DNA from 3 places in the Paenibacillus sp. M2 genome. Region 1 is predicted to be linked to each of the others. Evidence: a T-box and tRNA genes for the amino acid it is inferred to sense, from the RefSeq annotation. Region 1 holds a T-box; the other regions hold tRNA genes.
The links. A T-box is a leader RNA that pairs with one kind of tRNA and senses whether it is charged. The one in region 1 lies ahead of leuS (leucine--tRNA ligase), so its partner is inferred to be a tRNA-Leu.

Region 2: it encodes a tRNA-Leu, which carries the amino acid that the T-box ahead of leuS (leucine--tRNA ligase) is inferred to sense. The anticodon was not compared.
Region 3: it encodes a tRNA-Leu, which carries the amino acid that the T-box ahead of leuS (leucine--tRNA ligase) is inferred to sense. The anticodon was not compared.

The regions. Positions count from the first base shown of each region.
Region 1 is NZ_CP169648.1:5,237,399-5,241,667, reverse strand. It holds gene ACETMN_RS24225 (class I SAM-dependent DNA methyltransferase) at 36-806, shown strand; gene ACETMN_RS24220 (phosphotransferase family protein) at 1,033-1,989, shown strand; T-box leader at 2,101-2,370, shown strand; gene leuS (leucine--tRNA ligase) at 2,449-4,269, shown strand, end outside.
Region 2 is NZ_CP169648.1:5,058,202-5,062,470, reverse strand. It holds gene ACETMN_RS23445 (sensor histidine kinase) at 1-253, shown strand, start outside; gene ACETMN_RS23440 (NucA/NucB deoxyribonuclease domain-containing protein) at 362-844, shown strand; gene ACETMN_RS23435 (hypothetical protein) at 962-1,186, opposite strand; gene ACETMN_RS23430 (hypothetical protein) at 1,394-1,843, shown strand; tRNA gene ACETMN_RS23425 (tRNA-Leu) at 2,175-2,260, shown strand; gene ACETMN_RS23420 (dsDNA nuclease domain-containing protein) at 3,045-4,269, shown strand, end outside.
Region 3 is NZ_CP169648.1:1,625,503-1,629,771, forward strand. It holds gene urtE (urea ABC transporter ATP-binding subunit UrtE) at 1-158, shown strand, start outside; gene ACETMN_RS07285 (hypothetical protein) at 189-824, opposite strand; gene ACETMN_RS07290 (hypothetical protein) at 852-1,055, opposite strand; gene ACETMN_RS07295 (urease accessory protein UreF) at 1,322-2,023, opposite strand; tRNA gene ACETMN_RS07300 (tRNA-Leu) at 2,468-2,550, shown strand; gene ACETMN_RS07305 (glutathione peroxidase) at 2,699-3,178, opposite strand; cyclic di-AMP (ydaO/yuaA leader) riboswitch at 3,550-3,725, shown strand; gene ACETMN_RS07310 (hypothetical protein) at 3,844-4,239, shown strand.

The sequences.
Region 1 (4,269 bases):
GATTAGAAAATGAAATTGAAAGTGCGGTGCCTGACATGTCTTACCGGAAATTTGCCTATGTGTATGATGAATTAATGGAAGATATGCCTTATCCGGACTGGATAAGGTTTGCAAGAACAGCATGGGAAAAGCATGGAATGCCCAAAAGTGTCGCTGAACTTGGCTGTGGAACGGGCTCCATTACGATCCCGCTCGTGAACTCCGGTTTCGAAGTTACAGGCATTGATCTCTCAGCAGATATGCTGTCGGTTGCACGCAGCAAGATGGAGGCTACGCCTCAAGGTCATCGTTTGTATCGGGAAGGCAGTGTCCGTTGGGTGCAGCAGGATATGCGGGAATGGCGAGTTCCGGAACCTGTGGATTCGGTGATATCTTTCTGTGATTGTGTCAATTATTTGCTTGAACAAGAAGATGTCATTCGTACATTCCAGCGCACATATGAGATGCTGAAGCCTGATGGAACGTTCCTGTTTGATGTGCATCATCCCAATACCCTTATTCGTTATGATGAGGAGCAGCCTTTTGTACTGGATGAGCGCTCCGTGTCGTATATTTGGACTTGTGATCTGGATCAGGATCGCTGTGAGATCGAACATCATCTCAGTATTTTTTCGCGTGTGGATGATGGTAGCAAGGATATGTATCAACGGTTTGAAGAAGTTCATGTCCAGCGTGCATATAATCCGGACTGGATGAAGCTGGAGTTATCCAAGGCAGGTTTTAGAGACGTGAAGGTATATGCGGATTTTGAATGGAAAGAGGCCAAAGACAGCGCTCAGCGCTTGTTCTACGTTGCTGTGAAGTAAGAACGAAAGATGACAACTGTCCTTATGTATGGTGCATAAGGGCAGTTTTTTTGTTTGATTTTCCATGGAGAGTGAATAGCAATATTCTTAAATAGGGTAAAGGAGTACAAGAAAAGACATAACGACGTGACAAAAAGTATTGCCAGTTAAAGTAAAGGAGGCGATAATAGTCGGATAGAAAGCGTTTTCTGAGAAAATAAATCAATTGTCAATGTGAGGTGTGAAAATGGAAAGTACATATAAAACAAGACTTACGTCAGAACAGTTGAATGCCATAATAGAGCAGCATTTCTCTGCAGGTATACAGGACTACAAGGAAATGGTGGATGGCTGGGCCAATCATGCATATCTCATTACACTGAGTGACGCACAGCGAGTGGTACTCAAGATTGCTCCATCGGCTTCGACAAATCTGATGCGCTGTGAGCAGGATCTCATGATTGCCGAGGTTGAGGCACTACGCCTCATTACGGAGCTACAGGATGTTCCCGTACCCCAAGTGCTGGCTTATGATGATTCGTTAACCAAGGCTTCAGCGCGTTATTTTATCATGGAGTACATGTCTGGAACACCCTATAATCAGGTCAAGGATCAGTATTCTGCGGAAGAGCAGGAGACCATTGAACAACAACTCGGTTGGTACAATCGTCGAATTAATGAAATCAAGGGTGAGAAGTTTGGATATTTCTCGGAGCAAAAACAGCGTTATTCCACATGGAAAGAAGCATTTATGAATTTGATGGATGACATTCTTACCGATGGTGAAGAAGCCGGAATTACATTTTCGATCGATTACCCTGAATTGAGACGCTTGATTGAAGAAAAATCAAATGTGCTGGATGATGTCAAAGAACCTGTGCTTGTGAGTTGGGATCTGTGGGATGGCAATGTTTTAGTAGACAAAGGTCGTATCACAGCGATTATTGATTTTGAACGTTCACTATGGGCAGATCCTCTGATGGAGCATTATTTCAGTCATTTTAACTATACGCCTGGTTTTGTGAAAGGGTATGGGCATGCGATTACGACTGAAAGTGAGCTGAAAAGAAGAAGCCTCTATGACTTGTACTTTGATCTGGTGCTACGCATTGAGTGCGCTTATCGTCAATATGATAATCAGGAACATGTGAATTGGACCATTCATAATCTGGAGGAAGGCATTGAGCGTTTTCGGTTATCCTGAACAGCAACCAGCGTTATGAACGGTACGAACCTTAGACTTCAAGATGGCGATTATAACGTGTAATATTGACTTTGGGCTTGCTTTTTTATATAATGGTCCCGATATTGTATACATATTTCGATGATAAGGATCAGTAGTAATTCCTGTACATAACAGAGAGCCGGCGGTTGGTGCAAGCCGGTTGACAGTGATTTGCGAACTCGCCTTGGAGAAATGCGGTGATTACACCATTCTGTTTAACCTGCTTGTATAAAGCTTGGGTTCAGGAATGGAAATCCGCATCGGTTAACCGCCGTTACAGGTCCAAAGGGAGTGGATGACGAAGCACGTTCGTCCGCTAACTAGGGTGGTACCACGGGAATTCAACCTCTCGTCCCTAGCGCTGCAAACGCTACGGGATGCTGAGGTTTTTTTGTTGCAATTAAAGCTAAAGCGAATAACCTGAAGGAGGAACAATAGATGAGTGAGAATAACCAGCCGAAACACGGCTATCAGCCACAAGTTATGGAAAAAAGTTGGCAGCAATACTGGGATGCAAATAAAACGTTTAAAACGGGTGAGGACCCTGCTAAACCGAAATTTTATGCACTGGATATGTTCCCTTATCCATCCGGTTCAGGTCTGCACGTAGGCCACCCGGAAGGATATACGGCAACGGATATCGTTTCCCGTTACAAACGTATGCGCGGTTACAATGTATTGCACCCAATGGGTTGGGACGCTTTCGGTCTGCCTGCTGAGCAGCATGCACTGGATACAGGTGAACATCCACGAGATATTACATTCCGTAATATTGACAATTTCCGTCGCCAGATCAAATCGCTTGGTTTCTCCTATGACTGGGATCGTGAGATCAGCACAACGGACCCTGAATATTATAAATGGACACAATGGATCTTTATCCAGCTGTACAATAAAGGCCTGGCTTATGTGGATGAAGTTGCAGTTAACTGGTGTGAAGCCCTTGGAACGGTACTTGCTAATGAAGAAGTTATTGATGGCAAGAGTGAACGTGGTGGACATCCGGTTGTACGCAAACCGATGCGTCAATGGGTTCTGAGAATTACCGAGTATGCAGAGCGTCTGCTGGAAGACCTGGAAGAGCTGGATTGGTCTGAAAGCATCAAGGATATGCAGCGCAACTGGATCGGTAAATCGACAGGTGCGGAAGTTGTATTTGCCATTGAGGGTCGCGAGGAAGTCATCAAGGTGTTCACTACCCGTGCGGACACATTGTTCGGTGCGAGCTTTGCAGTACTTGCTCCTGAACATGAACTGGTAGAAGTAATTACAACCGATGACCAACGTGAGGCGATTCAGTCTTATCAGGAGCAGGCTTCTCGTAAAAGTGATCTGGAACGTACAGATTTGGCCAAAGACAAAACAGGTGTTTTCACTGGCGCTTATGCAATCAATCCCGTTAACGGTGCAAAACTGCCGATCTGGATTGCTGATTACGTTCTTGCAGGTTACGGTACAGGTGCGGTTATGGCTGTTCCGGGTCATGATGCACGTGACTGGGAATTTGCGAAGCAGTTTGGTCTGGATATCATCGAAGTTATTCAAGGTGGAGATGTTACACAAGAGGCTTATTCCGGTGATGGCGCGCATGTGAATTCCGATTTCTTGAACGGACTGAATAATGAAGAAGCGGTTGCCAAGATGATTGCTTGGTTGGAAGAGAACGGTAAAGGACAAGGGAAAGTAACCTATCGTCTGCGTGATTGGCTGTTCAGCCGTCAGCGTTACTGGGGTGAGCCAATCCCGATTCTGCATCTGGAAGACGGAACGATGAAGACCGTACCGGAGGATCAACTTCCACTGCTGCTGCCTGATATCGACCAGATCAAACCTTCGGGTACAGGAGAATCACCACTGGCGAATGTTACGGAGTGGGTGAATACGGTAGATCCGGAAACGGGAATGAAGGCACGTCGCGAGACCAACACCATGCCACAATGGGCGGGTAGCTGCTGGTATTACCTGCGCTTTATCGATCCGCACAATGACAAGGAACTGATCTCCAAGGAGAAACAGCAGCAGTGGCTGCCAGTTGACCTGTACATTGGCGGAGCAGAGCACGCGGTACTTCACTTGCTGTACGCTCGTTTCTGGCACAAAGTGCTGTATGATCTGGGTGTTGTGGAGACCAAAGAACCTTTCCACAAACTGGTGAACCAAGGTATGATCCTGGGTACTAATAATGAGAAAATGAGTAAATCCCGTGGTAATGTCATTAACCCGGATGAAATCGTGAATGAATTCGGTGCAGATACATTG
Region 2 (4,269 bases), 180 kb from region 1:
GGTATTCTCTGTGCGTGATACGGGAATTGGCATTCCTCAGCATCAGATCGAACAATTGTTTGATGCATTTACCCAGACCGACATCTCCCATGCGCGCCGATTTGGCGGAAGCGGTCTTGGTCTGACCATCTGCAAAGAACTGCTGGAACTGATGAATGGTCAGATTTCGGTGGAAAGTACAGAAGGGAAAGGTACACAGTTTGAGGTGACACTGCCCTTGCTGCGCCAACAGGCCATTCCCAATGTAGGATAATAATCAAGCAGGACAGCCGGGTGGTCTCGGCTGTTTTTTTATTGTATTGAATTGTTTTACGAACGGGCGTTCTGTTATAATGTAAGTGTTGAATGGGGGAGACACAGCATGAGTAAGAGACGCACAGGACGAAAACGAAAAGGTAAACAAGGCTTCAAAAAGCAGGTACTGACACTGGTAGCGATGCTGCTGGTAGCCCTCTACGCCTGGGCAGGGGGAGAATGGCCGGAGGAGATACCTAATCCATTCGGAGGGGCTAATAAGAGTGTGGACCACACCATTACGTTCCCTTCAGAGCGTTATCCCGAAACAGCCAAACATATTAAAGCTGCTATCAAGGCAGGGCATTCGGATGTATGCACCATTGATCGTAATGGAGCGGAAGGCAATCGGGATTTATCCCTTAAAGGTGTTCCGGTCAAAAAAGGTAAGGATCGTGACGAGTGGCCTATGGCGATGTGTGCTGAAGGAGGAACAGGTGCAGATATCCAGTACATTACCCCGAAAGATAATCGTGGTGCAGGTTCATGGGTAGGGAATCAGTTAAGTACATATCCGGATGGAACACGAGTGAAGTTTGTAGTGAAGTAACAAGAAGAGAAAAACCAGACGTGCATGCGTCTGGTTTTTTGGTATAAAGTGCTGGCATAAATAGATCTAGTTAACGTATCTATACGGGAACTGGAGTTTCAAGGATTACATATCCGGCTAAACGAGTTGCATTCCGCTTAAATGATGAGACCGTATGCTTAACAGACGCGTAACATGTTCAACCTCATCAAACGGTATCCACAGACTGCCGTGAACCGTACGTAAGGAGAGAATGGATGAATCAGCGGTACGCTCGGGAAATCCGGTTACCGTCTGACCGCTTGTATTACGAACCATGATCTGTTGTTTGCGCCGGATGGCAATTTCTACCTCTTTTTTCATAAGTCATTGCTCCTGATTATGAGATGTTAAATACATATGTCAATTTTTTCAATGGTTAATTTGTCTTCTTTATCTAGTCTATCAGAACTAGGTATAGATTTCCAGAAGAGAAATCAACATTCTTCTAGGTGATTTGTCTTAGCTATGGATGATCCGTTTTTGAATAGGCATTACGGGGTTATATTAGGGTAAAAGGAGGGGAACGGAATGACACAATTGATGATTGGGCTGGCCCGTACGGAGAACGAGGCTATATTGATGCTGAATCAGGTGAAAGAGGAAGGCATCAAGGAAAAATACTTGGGAGCGGTGGCGAAGGAGCAGCTTAATCTGGAGCTGGTGAGCGAAAAGACGGGGCTGCCCAAACCTTTGAAGGGTGCCGGAACGGATGGTGCCTTTGGCGCTCTGAAAGGCATATTGGCTGGTCTGGGGAAGCGAATGGATCAGACGATGTCGATCGGAAAAGCAGTCCGTAGACTCGCTGGCAATGAGATCGGGAGTGAGACCGATGATTTGGTGCTTACACTGACTGAAGCGGGGATCTCGGAAGAAGACGCACGGTATTATGAAGATTGGCTGTTAAAGGACCATATCTTGGTTATCGTGGAGTGCAGTGAGGAAGAGGCAGCTCGTGTTCGCCCGATTTTACTTTTTTAGTTTAATTTAAGGCTGATTTTAGGTTTCTTTAATGTTGGGGAGGTATTCTTATCTCACACCTCCCTTAATATAGATTGGTTTACCGGAAGTCCGGGACCGCAACTCGGACTTTCTAGGCACTGTGAGCTGACGCTTGCAGTGCCTGTTTCATTTATATAAGTCTTTCAGAAAGCTTTTAGGCGAACGCTTCGCTTTTCAGTTTTTTTTGTCCTCTCCGTTATCGTGTAAATCATTAGTTAAACTTATATAGTTAGATTATTTTATAAAAAGTGTTGCAAAGTTAATTAGTTCATGGTAAGATATTTCTTGTCGCCAAGAAATACATAATCCTGCCGGGGTGGCGGAATTGGCAGACGCACAGGACTTAAAATCCTGCGGTAGGTGACTACCGTACCGGTTCGATCCCGGTCCTCGGCATATTGCATTTAAAAGGTTTTCTTGAAAAAGAGAACGAAATGAAGGACGTATGACTCTTATGAAATATTGAGAGTCATACGTCTTTTTTTTGTATTTTTTATTTTGTATTAAAAGATAAGAATAATAAATTGTTGCTGGAGTTGCTTCAGAGTTGTATTTTAAGTGTGAATAAATGTCGGATTTTTAGAATAGCTGCTGCATATTGAATCCGCTTTTACCAGTTCATTAGATTCGTTCTTATTATCTATTTTAATATTGGGGTTAGTGTAACAGATCTAAACGAATTTCTTTGCAGATTTTTTAATCTGTTCACGTACTTTCTAGATTTTTTAGGTTTTATGCAGTTTCTCAGGTGAATCTTATACCCTGCTGTTGTTTCTCCTCTGGCTTTGAAAAGACTGAGAGAATAAGGGATGGGAAAAGAAAAATGAAAATACAATAAAAAATTATAAATGAAAGTAGAATTTTATGGAGTTTAAAACGTTAGAAGAATTAGTTTGGTTATTATACAAAGTGAACTTTCAAAGAAATATGAAATTATAATTGATGGGAGTTTGGAGGATAATTAAGGAAAGTGTAGAACTAGATATAATAATGTCATTTCTTTGGAAGGTAGATATATTGATTTTTATTGGTGAATTTTAAATAATTTACATAATGGGTTTTATATGAAAAAAAGGCGCTTTGATTCATAAGGTTGAAAATGAGTTTGAAGCATTGAAGACCTAAGCATGGTTAAGTTAAAAGAAGATATGAGCAAGGTGGTTGATTAGCGATTCTGCAATTGAAAAAAATCAAAAAAGAAAAGGGCTTAATGAAGGGTGGTTGGCAGGGGAATATGCTTAAAAGTCTAGTTGTTTCAGTTTTGTCAGAAAACTCAGAAAGGGAGCCTGAGAAGAATCTTCTGATTAAGAGAGTAGAAAATAATCCTAAGGACTTAGTTCAGGAATTATTATTAATTAATGAACCAGAAGAAATAGGTGGTAGAGTTGCACTGGCAGGTTTTTACTATCAATTTTTAGTAACCATTGAATACATGATTGAAGTAATGAAGGGTACGTGGGACTTTGTTTCGATGGAACTGCACGAAGATGTTATAGTTGGAAAAGATAATCTTATACGTTTTATTCAAGTGAAAACAAGTGCCCAAACTGATCTAAAGACAAGTGAAACTGGAATCTACAGCAGGTCTTTTAAAGAGGAAGATGGATTTAAATATAGAAGACCGGATAGCTGGTTAGATAAGCTTTTAATGAAAGCAAAATACTTTCCGAACAAAGAGTTTCAAACACAGTTTGAATTACTAACTAGTTTTGTTGTCACACCTTCAAAGGAAGCAAATGTTACACCTTATACCAAAAATTATAGTTATAACCTTTCCGTTCCTGAGGATGATCATTTACTGAGACGTCTATCTGAAGAATTTTACGATAAGCATGATAATTCACTCTTAACTTATGAATCGTTGTGTGGTGAAAAACTTACTGAATTACTATCAAGATTTCATATTCGCAAAAGGTTAGATTTACTTCAAACTCGTGAATATGTCGGATTTCTATTAGATGAACTGGGAAAAAATATTGAGCCTGGGGTCAGAGTTGAAGTAGATAATATTCAATGGTTAATTGGACTTCTGATGGAAAAATGTCAAAAAATTGGAGATAATCTTATTCTATATTTGGGCTCTGAAGAAGTAGAGGAAATAAGACAATTAATCCATGATAATGCTTTTGCGATAACTGGGGAATCTGTAAGAAAGAGTGAAACAAAAGAAGTTATAAATAAAGTTTTTGATCAAATGATACTTGATATTAAGGATATAGATTTATTTATAGAATTGGAGCGAGATATTATTGGCTACAAAGAGAATATGATTGAATGGATTGATGGAGGAGGTACGATAAGAGATCTTGTCAATAGGTATTTAGATTGTAGACCTATATCTAGTAAATACAGAGAAATAACAGAACATGATCAAACAAGAAGACTCTTAGAACTCTTTAACTGTG
Region 3 (4,269 bases), 3.6 Mb from region 1:
CAAAGGGGAACCTCTCGGTTTTGCTGGTAGAGCAGAGTATCGATTTTGTACGAAGTGCCGCAGATTACATCTATATCATGGACAAAGGAACCATAACCCTGCACGGGACACCGCAAGAACTGGATATGTCGCAGTTTGAACATCATCTCTCCGTATAGTTGTAGTTAGTCGGCGAGTGGAGAAAGGTTTCAGGAACGCTTGTCCAGGATATTCGAGTATTTGGGATATAACCGCCGGATGCATTCCGGACAGATGTCATGGGTGAATTCGGCGTGGGTATGCTTCTCCAGATAACTCTCAACGGAGTTCCAATGTTCCTCTTCGTCCTTGATTTGTTTGCAGACGGCGCAAATAGGCAGCAGTCCGCGCAATGTGCGCACTTCAGACAATGCCTTCTTCAATTGGTGTTCTGTCTTTCTCTGTTCGGTAATATCCATGTGTGCAATCAAAGCGAGATTGGTATCCAGAATTGAATTTGCATAAGATAGAGGGGTGAGTTCTACACGAAACCACCTCTTTTCGTTGTATACAGTATACACGCAGATGTCATATGTATGATTTCGATTAAAGGGTATTCCGCGTTCTTTCAAATTCTGTGCGACAAGTGCCATGTTAGCGTTCTTGCCTCGTTTTGCCCAGGCTTCCGTCAGATGCAGGTAATGTCTATAACTACTGTGTATATCCGGGTTAGGTGAGCATTGACCAAGTCCCTGTTGCCAGGCACGGTTACAACTTTGGATAATCCAATTGTGATCAACGATGATGAGTTGGTGACGTATGGACTGGAACGACAGCCTCTCCAGATCGGATGTAACATGTCTCATGGATGAGACCCTCCTTTGGCAGAAATCTTATCTCAGTTCATCTGGAATATCCAAAATATCAGCGACCAGGTGCCTGAATCGGGTTGCTTTGCGTGTGCCGTGAATAAGATTGGATAAACGATAGGGTGGGATGCCATGCTGTTCACAAAAGGTCTTCTGGTCCACTTGAAGTTCGGTTAGCCGTCGTTTGATGGCCCATCCGAACGGAGTAACTGGTTTTTTCTTGTTCAAAAGGGTTCACCCCTGGTTAGAATGTAGTATTCAGCCGCCCTTTCATCATGTAGAATATATAGAAATGCGAGCTGTATGTTTCATTATATACGCAAATTCGTCATCTAACAATTAAAAAAGACGGAAAAAAGTGTATTTTGTGATGATAAATGGCGTAAATACGTAAATAAAACAAATGAAATGACAAAAAACACGTCGGCAAGGAGGTTGCCGCGTGTTTTTTAGTTTGTCTGAATGAAGGGGAGCAGGTATGAGGAGGAAGAGGATTAGGCCCTGTAGGCATGAAGTCCAGCTCCAAGCATATGGAAACTGGGGAAAAACGATTTCATGGACATCGAGGTTGGCTGTGCCAGTCCATCCGCAGCCGAGGCGCTGACGGTCTTCCATTCATTCTCCAGATCTGTGGCCAGGCGGACCATCAGATCCTTGGTTGTATCGTTGTCCAGGGGAATGACTTTGGAGGCTTCGGTTATGCAGGCATTCATGGCTGAATGCAGGTAACCAAGGACCGCCTCCTCGACCGGGATGTCGAGGTGGTGATTAATCCAGGCGTGAACAGTGGAGAGGCAGCCAACCGAATCGTATTTGGCACAGATCTGTTCGAGCTGGCTGAATTCAATCCAGGGGTGCAGAGCACGTGCAAGTCTGATCAATCGTTTACCCATGGCGGCAGCTTGTTCTCTGAGATCTCCAGGGGTTCGCTGAACATGGACGAGCTTGTCGATTAGAGCTATCCGCCATGTATCTTTGTGATCTGCTGCGGTATAGATGCCTTTGATGGCCATACCTTCAAGACGAACGATGCTGGGATGCAACTGACAACGCATGAATGATTCGAGATCTTCAGCATTACGAATGGTACCCTCCCTGATATGGATATCCATGCCGAAGGAATGGGTGAACCCTCCAACCTGAATAGAGGAATCAAGCAGGTTGACATAATCGAGCAGCTTATTCCCACGGTTCACAATCATTCGCCTCCTGTGTTCGTTAAATGTCACTTATAGTGACATTTATAATCCTTTTTGTTTGCTTTATGTTTATAAATCCGAATTATATGATAGTTATTTTCCCATAAATGTCCGCTTTTTGTCAATGGTATCCGTGAAATTTAATGGATTAAATCTGTAATTTAATATTTGTGTTATTTTATATAACTTATTGTGTTATTTATGTGGTGGAGTGCAGGGAGAACTATATAGAAGGAAGGACTATATATAAATGAATCAACAAGATCGGCTCTTACCGAAAAAGAGGAGATCAAATCTAATAATATGCAGTTCATGGGTAAAGATGACGAGATTATGCGATTTTTGATGAAAATGCCTAGCTGAAAAAGTAGTATTTAAAAATACTTTACTTTTAGTTCTGAACCCGGTATAATCAATTCTGTTGCCGATTATTTACGACATGCGGTCGTGGTGGAATGGCAGACACGCTATCTTGAGGGGGTAGTGGGCGTATGCCCGTGGAGGTTCGAGTCCTCTCGACCGCATCATATGAACGATGAAGAAGAAGCTTTCCGTTATTGGAGAGCTTCTTTTTTTGTCTTTTTCGAACAGTATGACATCTGGGTTGAGGAAAAAAGCCATCCATTACCGAGGCAATGGTGCTCTACCTTACGGCTACGGGTGGCCTGTGTATTATTTTTGAAGTAAGTTCTTGATATCTTCTTCAATCTTGTCCGGTGTTGTTTTGGGAGCATAACGTTTCAGTACCTGTCCGTTCTGATCCACAAGGAATTTGGTGAAGTTCCATTTGATTGCTTTGGAGCCGAGCAGGCCAGGAGCTTCTGTGCTAAGGTGTTGGAAAAGAGGGTGAGCGCTTGAGCCGTTCACATCAATTTTCTCAAACATTGGGAAGCTTACGCCATAATTCATCTGACAGAACTCGGCAATATCGTCGGAAGATCCTTTTTCCTGTGCAAACTGGTTGCTTGGGAAACCAAGAACTTCAAATGGAGCATCTTGAAACTTGTCTTGCAGTTCTTGCAGACCTTTGAATTGAGGAGTAAGGCCGCATGAGCTTGCCGTATTCACAATCAGGAGCACTTTGTCACGGTAGTCGGACATTTCAACTTCTTGACCGCGAAGGGTATTCACTTTGTAATCGTAGACTGTCATCTAAATCGCCTCCATTTATTTACTCTTATATCTTCTATTATATTGGCTACAATTAAATATTGCAAAACTAATGTGGTGTTAAAAGCATCAAAACAGGCAAGTTGTGCAGAATACGTGAATGAATTGCGAAGTGATTTTCGTCAGAGTGAGAATTAGATAGCCTTGAAGAGGTGGATAGAGTATAACCTTATTGTAAGCGTTATTATAAACGAGTATTGGCAAAAATCTGCCGATTTGGTGATCTGTAAGGACTTTACACCGTCATGGCGGGGGTGTATGATTCATAACGTAATTTCAATTTAAACTAAATTGTACTTGAAAAACGAAACAAACGATAATATCGTTCGATCTTACCTTAAGATATACGAACGATGTTTTAATCGCTGAGTTTCCATTCATTGATGAATGGGAAACGGGGGAACCAACGGAATGCGCTGTCCAGGACAGTGGGCATTCATGGGGTGAATTTTCCGGTGACAGCCGGAAATAGGGCGACTCTCGCGCCCGAATCCGTCAGCTAACCTCGTAAGCGTTAAAGGGAGAGGCAACAAGCCGTACGCTGGTTCATGGTGTTTTCGCCATGGGTTATTTAAGAAGCGTTCGGGAGGCCTTGGTCCCCCACGCTTCTTTTTTGTTGTCTTTTCACGCCAAGGGAGGAACGAATGATGGATACTGAGATGATTTTAGTGACTGCTCCAAATGAAGCAGGACGCAAATTTATTAAATTGCTGATGTACAAAAAAATGCCGTTTGCCGTTCTAACCAACAGTGCAGGGGAAGAGCGCAGACTCCGTAGAATCGGAGTAGAACATGTCATTCGCATGAATACAGCTGCAGCTCAAAAATGGTTTTTGCCGCAGGGCAGCGTAGGTAACGTGTTTATTTTCGAGAACAGCCTGAATCTGACCTGTCGTTATTTACAGATCTGTCGTTCATGGACTTCGAAATCCCTGTGCGTGATTACGGAGCAGAGTCATCCTAAGGGCATCTATCGGGGCATGGGCGCAGACCGGATTGTATATTCGCTCAATGGGGAAGTTGGCTTTCTCCTCAATGGTTAATGCCATAGCTTGTGATTGCTCAGGTGTAAG